One region of the Candidatus Merdisoma sp. HCP28S3_D10 genome, then DNA from elsewhere that is predicted to be linked to it. Evidence: predicted binding sites of a transcription regulator. Region 1 holds the regulator's gene; each other region holds the start of a gene.
The links. The regulator Rex, encoded in region 1, represses fermentation and respiration genes when NADH is low (regulators of the CRP and FNR family bind a similar motif). The targets are predictions, from matches to a motif close to ATTGTTAANTANTTAACAAT.
Positions count from the first base shown of each region.

Region 2: the regulator Rex is predicted to act here: its motif matches at 2,050-2,069, upstream of ACTNCH_RS07625 (cobalt transporter).
Region 3: the regulator Rex is predicted to act here: its motif matches at 2,040-2,059, upstream of ACTNCH_RS08095 (glycerol dehydrogenase).

Region 1 covers NZ_JBQHTG010000002.1:305,118-308,398, reverse strand. The annotation lists gene alr (alanine racemase) at 81-1,247, opposite strand; gene ACTNCH_RS06565 (redox-sensing transcriptional repressor Rex) at 1,334-1,981, opposite strand; gene ACTNCH_RS06560 (ABC-F family ATP-binding cassette domain-containing protein) at 2,136-3,281, shown strand, end outside.
Region 2 covers NZ_JBQHTG010000002.1:502,145-505,425, reverse strand. The annotation lists gene ACTNCH_RS07640 (acyltransferase) at 1-244, shown strand, start outside; gene ACTNCH_RS07635 (TraX family protein) at 237-989, shown strand; gene aroE (shikimate dehydrogenase) at 986-1,861, opposite strand; gene ACTNCH_RS07625 (cobalt transporter) at 2,102-2,443, shown strand; gene ACTNCH_RS07620 (CooT family nickel-binding protein) at 2,459-2,653, shown strand; gene ACTNCH_RS07615 (methylenetetrahydrofolate reductase) at 2,738-3,281, shown strand, end outside.
Region 3 covers NZ_JBQHTG010000002.1:594,276-597,556, forward strand. The annotation lists gene purF (amidophosphoribosyltransferase) at 1-608, opposite strand, end outside; gene ACTNCH_RS08095 (glycerol dehydrogenase) at 816-1,916, opposite strand; gene wecB (non-hydrolyzing UDP-N-acetylglucosamine 2-epimerase) at 2,098-3,281, opposite strand, start outside.

The DNA of each region.
Region 1 (3,281 bases):
TTTCAGAAATTAACGGGTACCTCTTTCTCCAGTATTTCCAAAATTTCGGTGTGTATACCAGGATTCTGTTCTATTCCCTTTCAGGCATAAAAATCGTGAATCTCACAGATTTTTCCATGCCGCAAATAAATCCGGGGCACTCTCTGGGACAGATCACAAACGAATTCATAATTAAACCGTCCGGACAGCTCTGCCAGCTCATCCACAGACAGGAACTCCTCCCCGTCTTTTCCAAAAATTGTAACTTCCATACCGGGAACCGCCTCCGGTATCTCCGTCACATCCACCATCATCTGATCCATACAGACTCTGCCACAGATAGGTGCCCGTTTTCCGGCCACCAGCACACAGCCCTTATTCGACAGGCTTCTGGGATAGCCGTCCGCGTAGCCTACCGGAACGGTTGCTATCTTACGCGTCGATTCCGCTGTATAGATGCCGCCGTAGCTGACCTCGGTTCCCGGCGCAATTTTCTTTACATGGACGATATGGCTCTTCATTTCCATAGCCGGTCGGAGCGGAACCAGCTCCTTTTTCACTTCATCGGAAGGGTACAGACCATATACAGTAATCCCTGCACGCACCATATCCAGATTGGCCTCCGGCAGGTCAATGATCCCGGCACTGTTGGAGCAGTGATGAATCTGAAATTTTGCACCGGCTGCTTCGCAGGCAGCGCAAAAAGCACGATACCGAGCCAGCTGCTTTTCGGTCGCTGTCTTATCCGTCTCGTCAGATTTGGAAAAATGAGTAAACAGGCCTTCCAGGATGATGCCGGGAAGCTTTCCTATCTCGCAGACCATCTTTACGCTTTCCTCTGTGTCCGCAAACCCAATCCGGCTCATGCCAGTATCCAGCTTTATATGCACCCGGACTTCTTTTCCCTGGCGGATAGCTTCCTCTGAAAGCTCCCGTGCCATGTCCAGACGGAACACGGTCGGCCGGATATCCAGTCGCACCAGCTCCGGATAATCCTCCGGAAATACATAGCCCAAAATCAATATCGGCTTGCAGATTCCGTTTTTCCGAAGCTCCACAGCCTCCTCAATGGTAGCCGCCGCAAAGCCCCACAGATAATCCTTATCCTCTATCATCCGGGCAATAGGAACCGCCCCGTGGCCGTAGCCGTTAGCCTTCACCACAGCCGCAATTCTGGTATTCTCTTTTAAGTTGGCCTTCATAGCCTCAAAATTATCTTCTATGGCATCCAAATCCACATAAGCTGCTACACGCTTATAATTTTTCACTTCTGACACTCCTCACTGCTTTACTATATGCGTTATATGCAAAAGGGAGCCACGAAAGCTCCCTTTCCCTTTTTCTTACAATTCCATCAGGAACACGGGTGTTCCTTCTCATATCTGGTAATGTTATAAGAAAGCTGCATCAGGCTCTCTGACAGATGTACATTCTCCACCAGTACATCCGACGGAACATCCAGATCAATATGGGCAAAATTCCAGATAGCCTTGATTCCGTACTGAACCAGAAGCTTTGTCATCTCTTCTGCCTTAGACTTCGGCAATGTCAGCGCTGCAATCTGTATCTCCTCATCCCGGATAAAATCTTCCAGATCCTCCAGCATATGAATCTGAATGCCACGGACACTTAAGCCCTTCAGCACCGGATTTACATCGAAGATACCCTTTATGTAAAAACCGCGCTTTTCAAAATCCACATAATTGGCCAGTGCCTGTCCCAGATTACCGCCGCCAATGATAATCATATTGTGTTTTTTATCCAGACCGAGAATCTTTCCGATTTCTTCATACAGGTATTTTACGTTGTAGCCGTAGCCCTGCTGGCCGAAGCCGCCGAAATTATTCAGATCCTGCCGGATTTGTGACGCCGTCACGCTCATTCTCGTGCTGAGCTCTCCGGAGGAGATTCTTTCTACTCCGTTTTCCATCAGTTCACCCAGATAACGATAATAACGCGGCAGACGCTTAATCACTGCTTTTGAGATTTCTCTCTCTTCCATTTTCCTTTACACATCCCTCAATAAATCATTTCAAACCTGTCTTTATTATAAGCGATTAGCAAATTTTTTGTCAATCTTTATCTTGTTCATTCCTGTAATTTTCGCTATAATAGACTTCATGTGAGAAAAAAGAGTCAAAAACAGAGGTACTTTTATGATATTAGCATGTCAGAATATAAACAAAGCATTCGGAACCGACGTCATTTTAAGAAATGCGTCCTTCCATATTGAGGATCGGGAAAAGGCTGCCATTGTCGGCATCAACGGTGCGGGCAAGTCTACCCTCCTGAAAATTATCATCGGGGAAATGGAAGCAGACTCCGGCGAAGTGATCTTAGCCAAAGGGAAAACCATTGGTTATCTGGCCCAACATCAGGATTTGAATAGTGACCACAGTATCTATCAGGAGCTTCTGACGGTCAAGCAGGACGTCATCGACCTGGAAGAGCGTATCCGGGAGTTGGAAGCGCAGATGAAGGAGCTTTCCGGCGCAGCCCTTGAGACAGCTCTCGATCAGTATACCCGTCTGAACCATGAATTTGAGTTAAAGAACGGTTATGCCTATAAAAGCGAAGTAGTCGGCGTCCTGAAGGGACTGGGCTTTGAAGAGGAGGAATTCGAGAAGCAGGTCAATACCCTCTCCGGCGGTCAGAAGACCCGTGTATCCCTGGGTAAGCTTCTTTTGTCCCATCCGGATCTCATTATGCTGGACGAGCCCACCAACCATCTGGACATGAATTCCATTGCCTGGCTGGAAACCTTTCTACTGAATTATGACGGCGCTGTTTTGGTGGTTGCCCATGACCGTTACTTTTTAAATCGAATTGCTACGAAAATCATTGAAATCGACGCCGGCGAGGTAACCTCTTTTCAGGGAAATTATACCGATTACGCCGCAAAAAAGACACAGCTTCGGGAAGCCCGCATGAACGCCTGGCTGAATCAGCAGCGAGAAATCCGCCATCAGGAAGAGGTCATTCAGAAGCTGAAATCCTTTAACCGGGAAAAGTCCATCAAGCGGGCGGAAAGCCGGGAAAAAATGCTGGATAAAATGGAGGTCCTGGAAAAGCCCAGCGAGGTGCGCTCCGAGATGCATATTACCCTGGAGCCCAAGGTGGTCAGCGGAAACGATGTCCTGACCGTAGAAGGACTTTCCAAAGCCTTCGGCAGTCAGACGCTCTTTACGGATCTCAGCTTTGAAGTAAAGCGTGGAGAACGGGTAGCCCTCATCGGAAATAACGGAACCGGAAAAACCACCATTCTGAAGATTCTGAATGGACTTCTGGAGGCTGACAGCGGA
Region 2 (3,281 bases), 200 kb from region 1:
CAATGTAAAATCCGATAAGAAGCTGGTAAAGGTGCATACGCCGGAGGGAGATCTGGAAACCGGAATCAAGAAATTCGGCGCAATGCTGGGTGACGAGGTAGAGGTAGGATGTGGCTCTGTCCTGAATCCGGGAACCGTAATTGGCGCCCATACCAATATCTATCCTCTGTCCTCCGTGCGCGGCGTGGTGCCGGCAGATTCGATCTATAAGAAACAGGGAGAGGTTGCCGAAAAGCATGAATAAAACAAATGCAGGCAGGCCATTTTCAGGAAGCACTCTGAAATGGCTTGCCATTTTCTTAATGTTTATGGACCATGTGGGAGCCAGCCTGATGGAAGTTTTTGTCCTGAATGGCTATGGCAATTCTCCCATGGCAGGCTTTGTGCAGAATGTGGGATTGTGGTGGAACACCGATCGGATACTGCGATATATGGGACGCTCTGCCTTCCCGATTTTCTGCTTTCTGCTGGTGGAGGGAGCGGTCCATACCCGGGATACCTGGAAATACGCGCAGAGACTGGCCGTTTTTGCATTGATCTCTGAACTGCCCTTTAACCTGGCTCTTCACAATACCGTTTTCTGGTGGAATCATCAGAATGTGTTCTTTACCCTGCTGCTCGGACTGCTGGTAATCTGGACTTTCCAGAGAAGCGCAGGAAGAGAATGGAGAGGGCTTCTGGCTCTGGGAGCGGCCGCAGCCCTGGCGGAGCTTGGCCATACGGACTATGGGGCCACCGGCGTCCTGGTAATCGTCCTGATGTATCTGTTACGGGAACAGAGAATTCCGGCGCTGGCCCTGTCCTGGCTGTTATTGATCCTGGGAGAAAAAATGGAGCTGTACGCCCTGCCTGGCTTTCTGGCTCTGCTTCTGTATAACGGAAGAAGAGGGCGTCAGCCCCGGTATTTCTTTTACTGGTTTTATCCGTCACATCTTCTGCTGTTCTGGCTTCTGGGAAATTTTGTATTATCCGGAAAGAGAATCTTCTAGCGGAAATAACGTTCCCGGATATATTCCACAGGCATTTCCCGACCGGTCCAACGTTCAAAGGCCTTAGCGCCCTGATGGAGCAACATGTACATACCGTTGAAGGTGTGGCAGCCTGCTTCCTTTGCGGTGCGCAGAAGCAGGGTTTCCCGGGGATTGTAGATGACGTCGCCCACCACCAGACCCAGATGGAAGAAAGCGGGATCCGGGATCAGGGAAGCGTCTGTACGGGGAGCCATGCCTACGGAGGAGGCGTTGATGAGGACGTCGGCCTCGTCCAGACAGTGCCTGAGTGAAGTGTTGTCCTCCAGGTCAAAGAGACGGATCCGGCAGTCGCAGCGGGCGTGGATCCGCTGGATTTCCTCGGCGATTAGTTTGGTGGATGCAGAAGCGCTTCGGGCGAAGACGTCGATAAAGGCAGTGCCGTCCAGGGCTGCCTGGGCCAGAATGGCTGCCGCTGCTCCGCCGCTGCCAAGCAGGACCGCGTGCTTTCCCTCGCAGGAGAAGCCTGCGTCCCGCATGGACTGCAGAAAGCCGTAGCCGTCGGTATTGTCGCCAAAGAGCTGTCCGTCCCGGTTTACGACGGTGTTGACTGCGCCGCTTAAAAGGGCGGAATCGGAAAGGGTATCCACCCGGTCGTACATAAGCCGTTTCAGGGGCATGGTGCAGTTCCAGCCTGCGGCCCCCAGAGTGATCAGTCCGTCAATGGCCCGCTCAAAATGCGCTTCATCTACAGGAAAAGCCAGATATACACAGTCGATTCCCAGTTTCTGGAAGGAAGCGTTGTGCATGGCGGGGGATATGCTGTGGGAAACAGGATTTCCCAGCAGACAGGTAAGGTTTGTAGCGCCTGTTATGTTGAAAGTTTTGTCCATTTTTACACCTTTTGCTTGAAGTTATTGGGGTTATCGTGTACACTTTTACTAAGGGTACAAAAAAATCGGAAAAATGTCAATTGCATTTTGACGGGTTTGGAATGTATGGAAAGAAAAACAATTTACGGTCAGAATTCGGGCAAATTCGACTTGATAAAATCCCCCCGTGAGGGTATAATTGTATTAAGATTGTCATGAAATTAACACAATTTTAAGTTTAAATAAAAGGAGGAATATGCGATGCATATGGTAGACGGAGAACACGGACATTGTCACGGACACGAGCATGACCACGATCATGAGCATTGCCATGACCACGGCTATGAGCATACTCACGATCACAGCCATGAGGGCTGCAGCTGCGGCTGCGGCGGTCACGATCATAAGCCGGGCAGTGAGCAGGAGGCGCTTCTTTCTTATATGTTAGATCATAATAAGCATCATGCGGCTGAGCTGGCAGATGTGGCTAAGAAGTTCCGCGAGGTTGGAAAGGAAGACGTGGCTGTACAGATTGAAAAGGCCATTGAGAATTTTGACAAGGGCAATCTGTATCTGAGTCTGGCACTTTCCTTAGTACAGTAATAAGGAGGCATCATTATGTGTTTGGCAACTGTATATAAGAACACGAAGGATACAGAAGAGGTTGTGCTGAAGAATGTCAGCAAGATTTACGTGGAAGGAAGTCAGGTGCGCCTGGTAGATATTATGGGCGCGGAGGTAGTGGTAGAAGGAACGATTTCCTTTGTAGACCTGACCGGTTCCGTCGTAAAGTTAAACTGCCCGTCTGCGTAAGCGGGGCAGCAGTCCGCATGGCAGGCGGACGATCAAAGTGATATCAATAATGTTGATATAGCAAAATAATGGAGGTTGGTTGAAATGACAAAGTTAACAGACATCATGAACGAGCGCATGGCGCTGTCTTTCGAGGTTTTCCCGCCGAAGACTGAGAAGGGTATGGAGAATCTTCCGGGCACAATTGAGCATCTGTGCAAGTATCAGCCGGATTACATTTCCTGTACATACGGCGCAGGCGGCGGAAACGTAGGAGCAAACCGCGAGGTATGTCAGATGATTAAGAACGCTGGCACTACACCGGTTACCCACTTTACCGTAATCAAGAACACCAAGGAAGGCATGAAGGATCAGCTGCAGCAGTACCTGAACGAGGGCGTAGATCACGTTCTGGCTCTCCGTGGAGATATTCCGCTGGGTGAGACTACTACCTGTGGTGATTTCCAGTATGCTACAGACCTTGTAAAGTTTGTACGTGATGAGTTCGGCGATAAGTTTGAGATCGCTGTAGCAGGTTCCCCGGAGGGACACATCGCATGCAGAAGCCTGGAGTCCGATATCGCAGTTCTGAAGCAGAAGCAGGACAACGGCGCTGACTACATCATGACTCAGCTTTGCTGGGATATGG
Region 3 (3,281 bases), 290 kb from region 1:
AAGCCGTAGGGGTCTCTCGCCCCGATCAGCTTTCTGGGGGACATGACAATCAGGGAATAGGCTCCCTTAATCTTGTCCATAGCCCGGGACACCGCCTCCTCCACGCTGGCGGAATGAATCCGCTCTCTGGCGATATGGTAGGCAATCACCTCAGAATCAATGGTCGTCTGGAAAATCGCTCCCGTATACTCCAGCTCCCGCCGAAGCTCCGGCGCATTGACCAAGTTGCCGTTGTGGGCTAACCCTAAGGTTCCTTTTACATAATTCAATACCAGGGGCTGGGCGTTCTCCCGGGTGCTGCTGCCAGCCGTACTGTAACGGGTGTGTCCCACGCCGATATCGCCCTTCAGGGCGTCCAGCTGCTCCGGAGCAAACACTTCATTTACCAGTCCCATGCCCTTATGGCTCTTCACCACGCCTTTGGGTCCCTTCGTATCGCTGACCGCGATACCGCAGCTCTCCTGTCCTCTGTGCTGCAGGGCAAATAAGCCGTAATAAATCGTAGAGGCTACGTCGTTGCCGTCGAAATCATAGATTCCGAATACGCCGCATTCCTCCCGCAGCTTCTCCTCTTCTTCGTATTGTTCATGGATCATCTCATTATTCATAAGGTACCTCCCGCTGTCCTGGCTTCTTGTCATTTAGTACGTAAGAAAGTATAAACCATGATTTTTTGAATTGCAAGAACGGATCCGGCCCCGATTATTACTTATTCTAATGGATTTTTTCCCCACTTTCTTATAAAAACAGTCAAAAAAAGCCGCCGCCTTTTCCTTTTTCGGAAGAAGACGCCGGCTTCTGAAATGTTTTTGGTTTTATGCTTCGCCAAGGAAATATTTTCCGTACCGGTCTGCAGCCAGGATAGCCGCATAAACGGACTCCGGCGTTACCTCAAAGGGCATATTGTGCAGAGTATCATTTTCCGCGCAGGCAGCCTCGGCAACCGCCATCAGCTTCTCCTTCGTGGGATTCTCAATTCCAAGCTCCTTCAGGGTCACAGGCAGACCCAGCTCGATACACCAGTCGATGATATCCTCCAGCTCGTCTGCCGGAATATTCTCCAGCACCAGCTGGGTAATGGTACCGAAGGCAACCTTCTCGCCATGGTACATATGATGGCACTCCTCCAGAACGGTAAAGCCGTTGTGGATAGCGTGGGCTCCGGCCAGACCGCCGCTCTCGAAACCGATGCCGCTGAGCAGGGTATTGGCCTCGATCACCTTCTCTACTGCCTCGGTGCAGGCTCCCGCCTCCAGAGCCAGCTTCGCCTTTACGCCCTCATCCATCAGGGTATCAAAGCACAGCTTAGCCAGAGCCATCGCCGCTCCCGTCACCTTGCCGCCTGCGCAGGTCATTGCCCCGCTGGTCTTGCAGGCACGCGCCTCAAAATACGTCGCCAGCGCGTCGCCCATACCGGACACGGTCAGACGAACCGGGGACTTGGCGATGATTTCCGTATCCATCAGAACCATATTCGGGTTCGCCGGAAGGAACAGATACTCCTCAAATACCCCTGCGTCCGTATAAATCACAGACAGTGCGCTGCAGGGAGCGTCTGTGGACGCGATGGTCGGGCAGATCAGCACCGGCGCCTTCTCATAATAAGCTACCGCCTTGGCTGTATCCAGAATCTTACCGCCGCCGACGCCAATCACCAGGTCGCAGCCGTTCTTCTTCATTACCTCCATCAGACGGTTGATCTCTGTCTTGCTGCACTCTCCGTTGAAATAATCCAGAACCGGTTCGCAGCCGGAATCCCGGAATGAATCCTCCAGGATCGTTCCCAGTCTCTTATGACCGGACGCTGTCACCAGCACCAGAGCCTTCTTTCCATAGGTCTTTGCGTAGGTACCAAGCTTCTTCAGTTCGCCTGCTCCCTGTACATACTTGCCGGGGCTTGTCAAAATCTTTGCCATGATAAAAATCCTCCTGTCATATGATTGCTTTCCATTTATAGTTACCAGATAGCAGCATCACCATACGGCCTGCAGCGTTGATCTGTTATCTTTCCAAGGAGTATTTTAACGCTGGCAGGTGAGATTGTCAATATTTTAACAGTTTTTTTGTGAGCGTTTCGGGTTATATATGTTTTCCGTCTTACGATTTTCTCCAGACCATCTTATCCACGACTCCCGTGTAGCTCTGAATAATCTTCACAACCTTTGTACTTACATTTTCTTCCACATAATCCGGAACCGGAATACCGTAATCATGCTCCTGATTCAGTTCTACCGCTGTATCCACCGCCTGCAGAAGGCTCTTTTCATCAATACCGGCCAGAATAAAGCAGGCCTTATCCAGAGCCTCCGGACGCTCTGTACTGGTACGGATGCAGACCGCCGGAAACGGACGTCCTACAGAAGTAAAAAAGCTGCTCTCCTCCGGCAGGGTGCCGCTGTCCGATACCACCGCAAAAGCGTTCATCTGCAGATGATTATAATCATGGAAGCCCAGCGGCTCATGCTGAATCACCCGCTTATCCAGCTGGAAACCACTGGCCTCCAGACGTTTTCTGGAACGGGGATGACAGGAATAGAGAATCGGCATATCGTATTTCTCAGCCAGCCTGTTGATAGCTGTAAACAGGGAAAGGAAATTCTTCTCTGTATCAATATTCTCCTCCCTGTGGGCAGACAGCAGGATATACTTCTGCGGTTCCAGGCCCAGCTTCTCCAAAATATCCGACTTCTCAATCTCAGCCAGATTCTGGTGCAATACCTCCGCCATAGGAGAACCCGTCACATAGACCCGCTCCTTCGGCAGCCCGCACTCATGAAGATACTTTCTGGCGTGCTCTGAATAAGCAAGATTCACGTCGGAAATGATATCCACGATTCTCCGGTTCGTCTCCTCCGGTAGACATTCATCCTTACAGCGGTTTCCTGCTTCCATGTGAAAAATCGGGATATGCAGGCGCTTCGCCGCAATGGCAGACAGGCAGCTGTTGGTGTCGCCCAGGATCAAAAGCGCATCCGGCCTGATCTGATTCATCAGCTTATAAGAACAGTTGATAATATTCCCAACCGTCGCGCCCAGATCATCGCCAACTGCATCCATATAAACCTCCGGACTGGCAATCTTCAGGTTTTCAAAGAAAATGCCATTCAGATTGTAATCATAATTCTGTCCCGTATGGGCCAGAACCACATCAAAATACTTCCGGCACTTGTTAATCACAGCCGCCAGACGGATAATCTCCGGCCTGGTCCCCACAATAATCAGAAGCTTCAGCTTCCCGTTTTCCTTAAAATGCACATCGGAATAATCCGTTCTGATCTCCA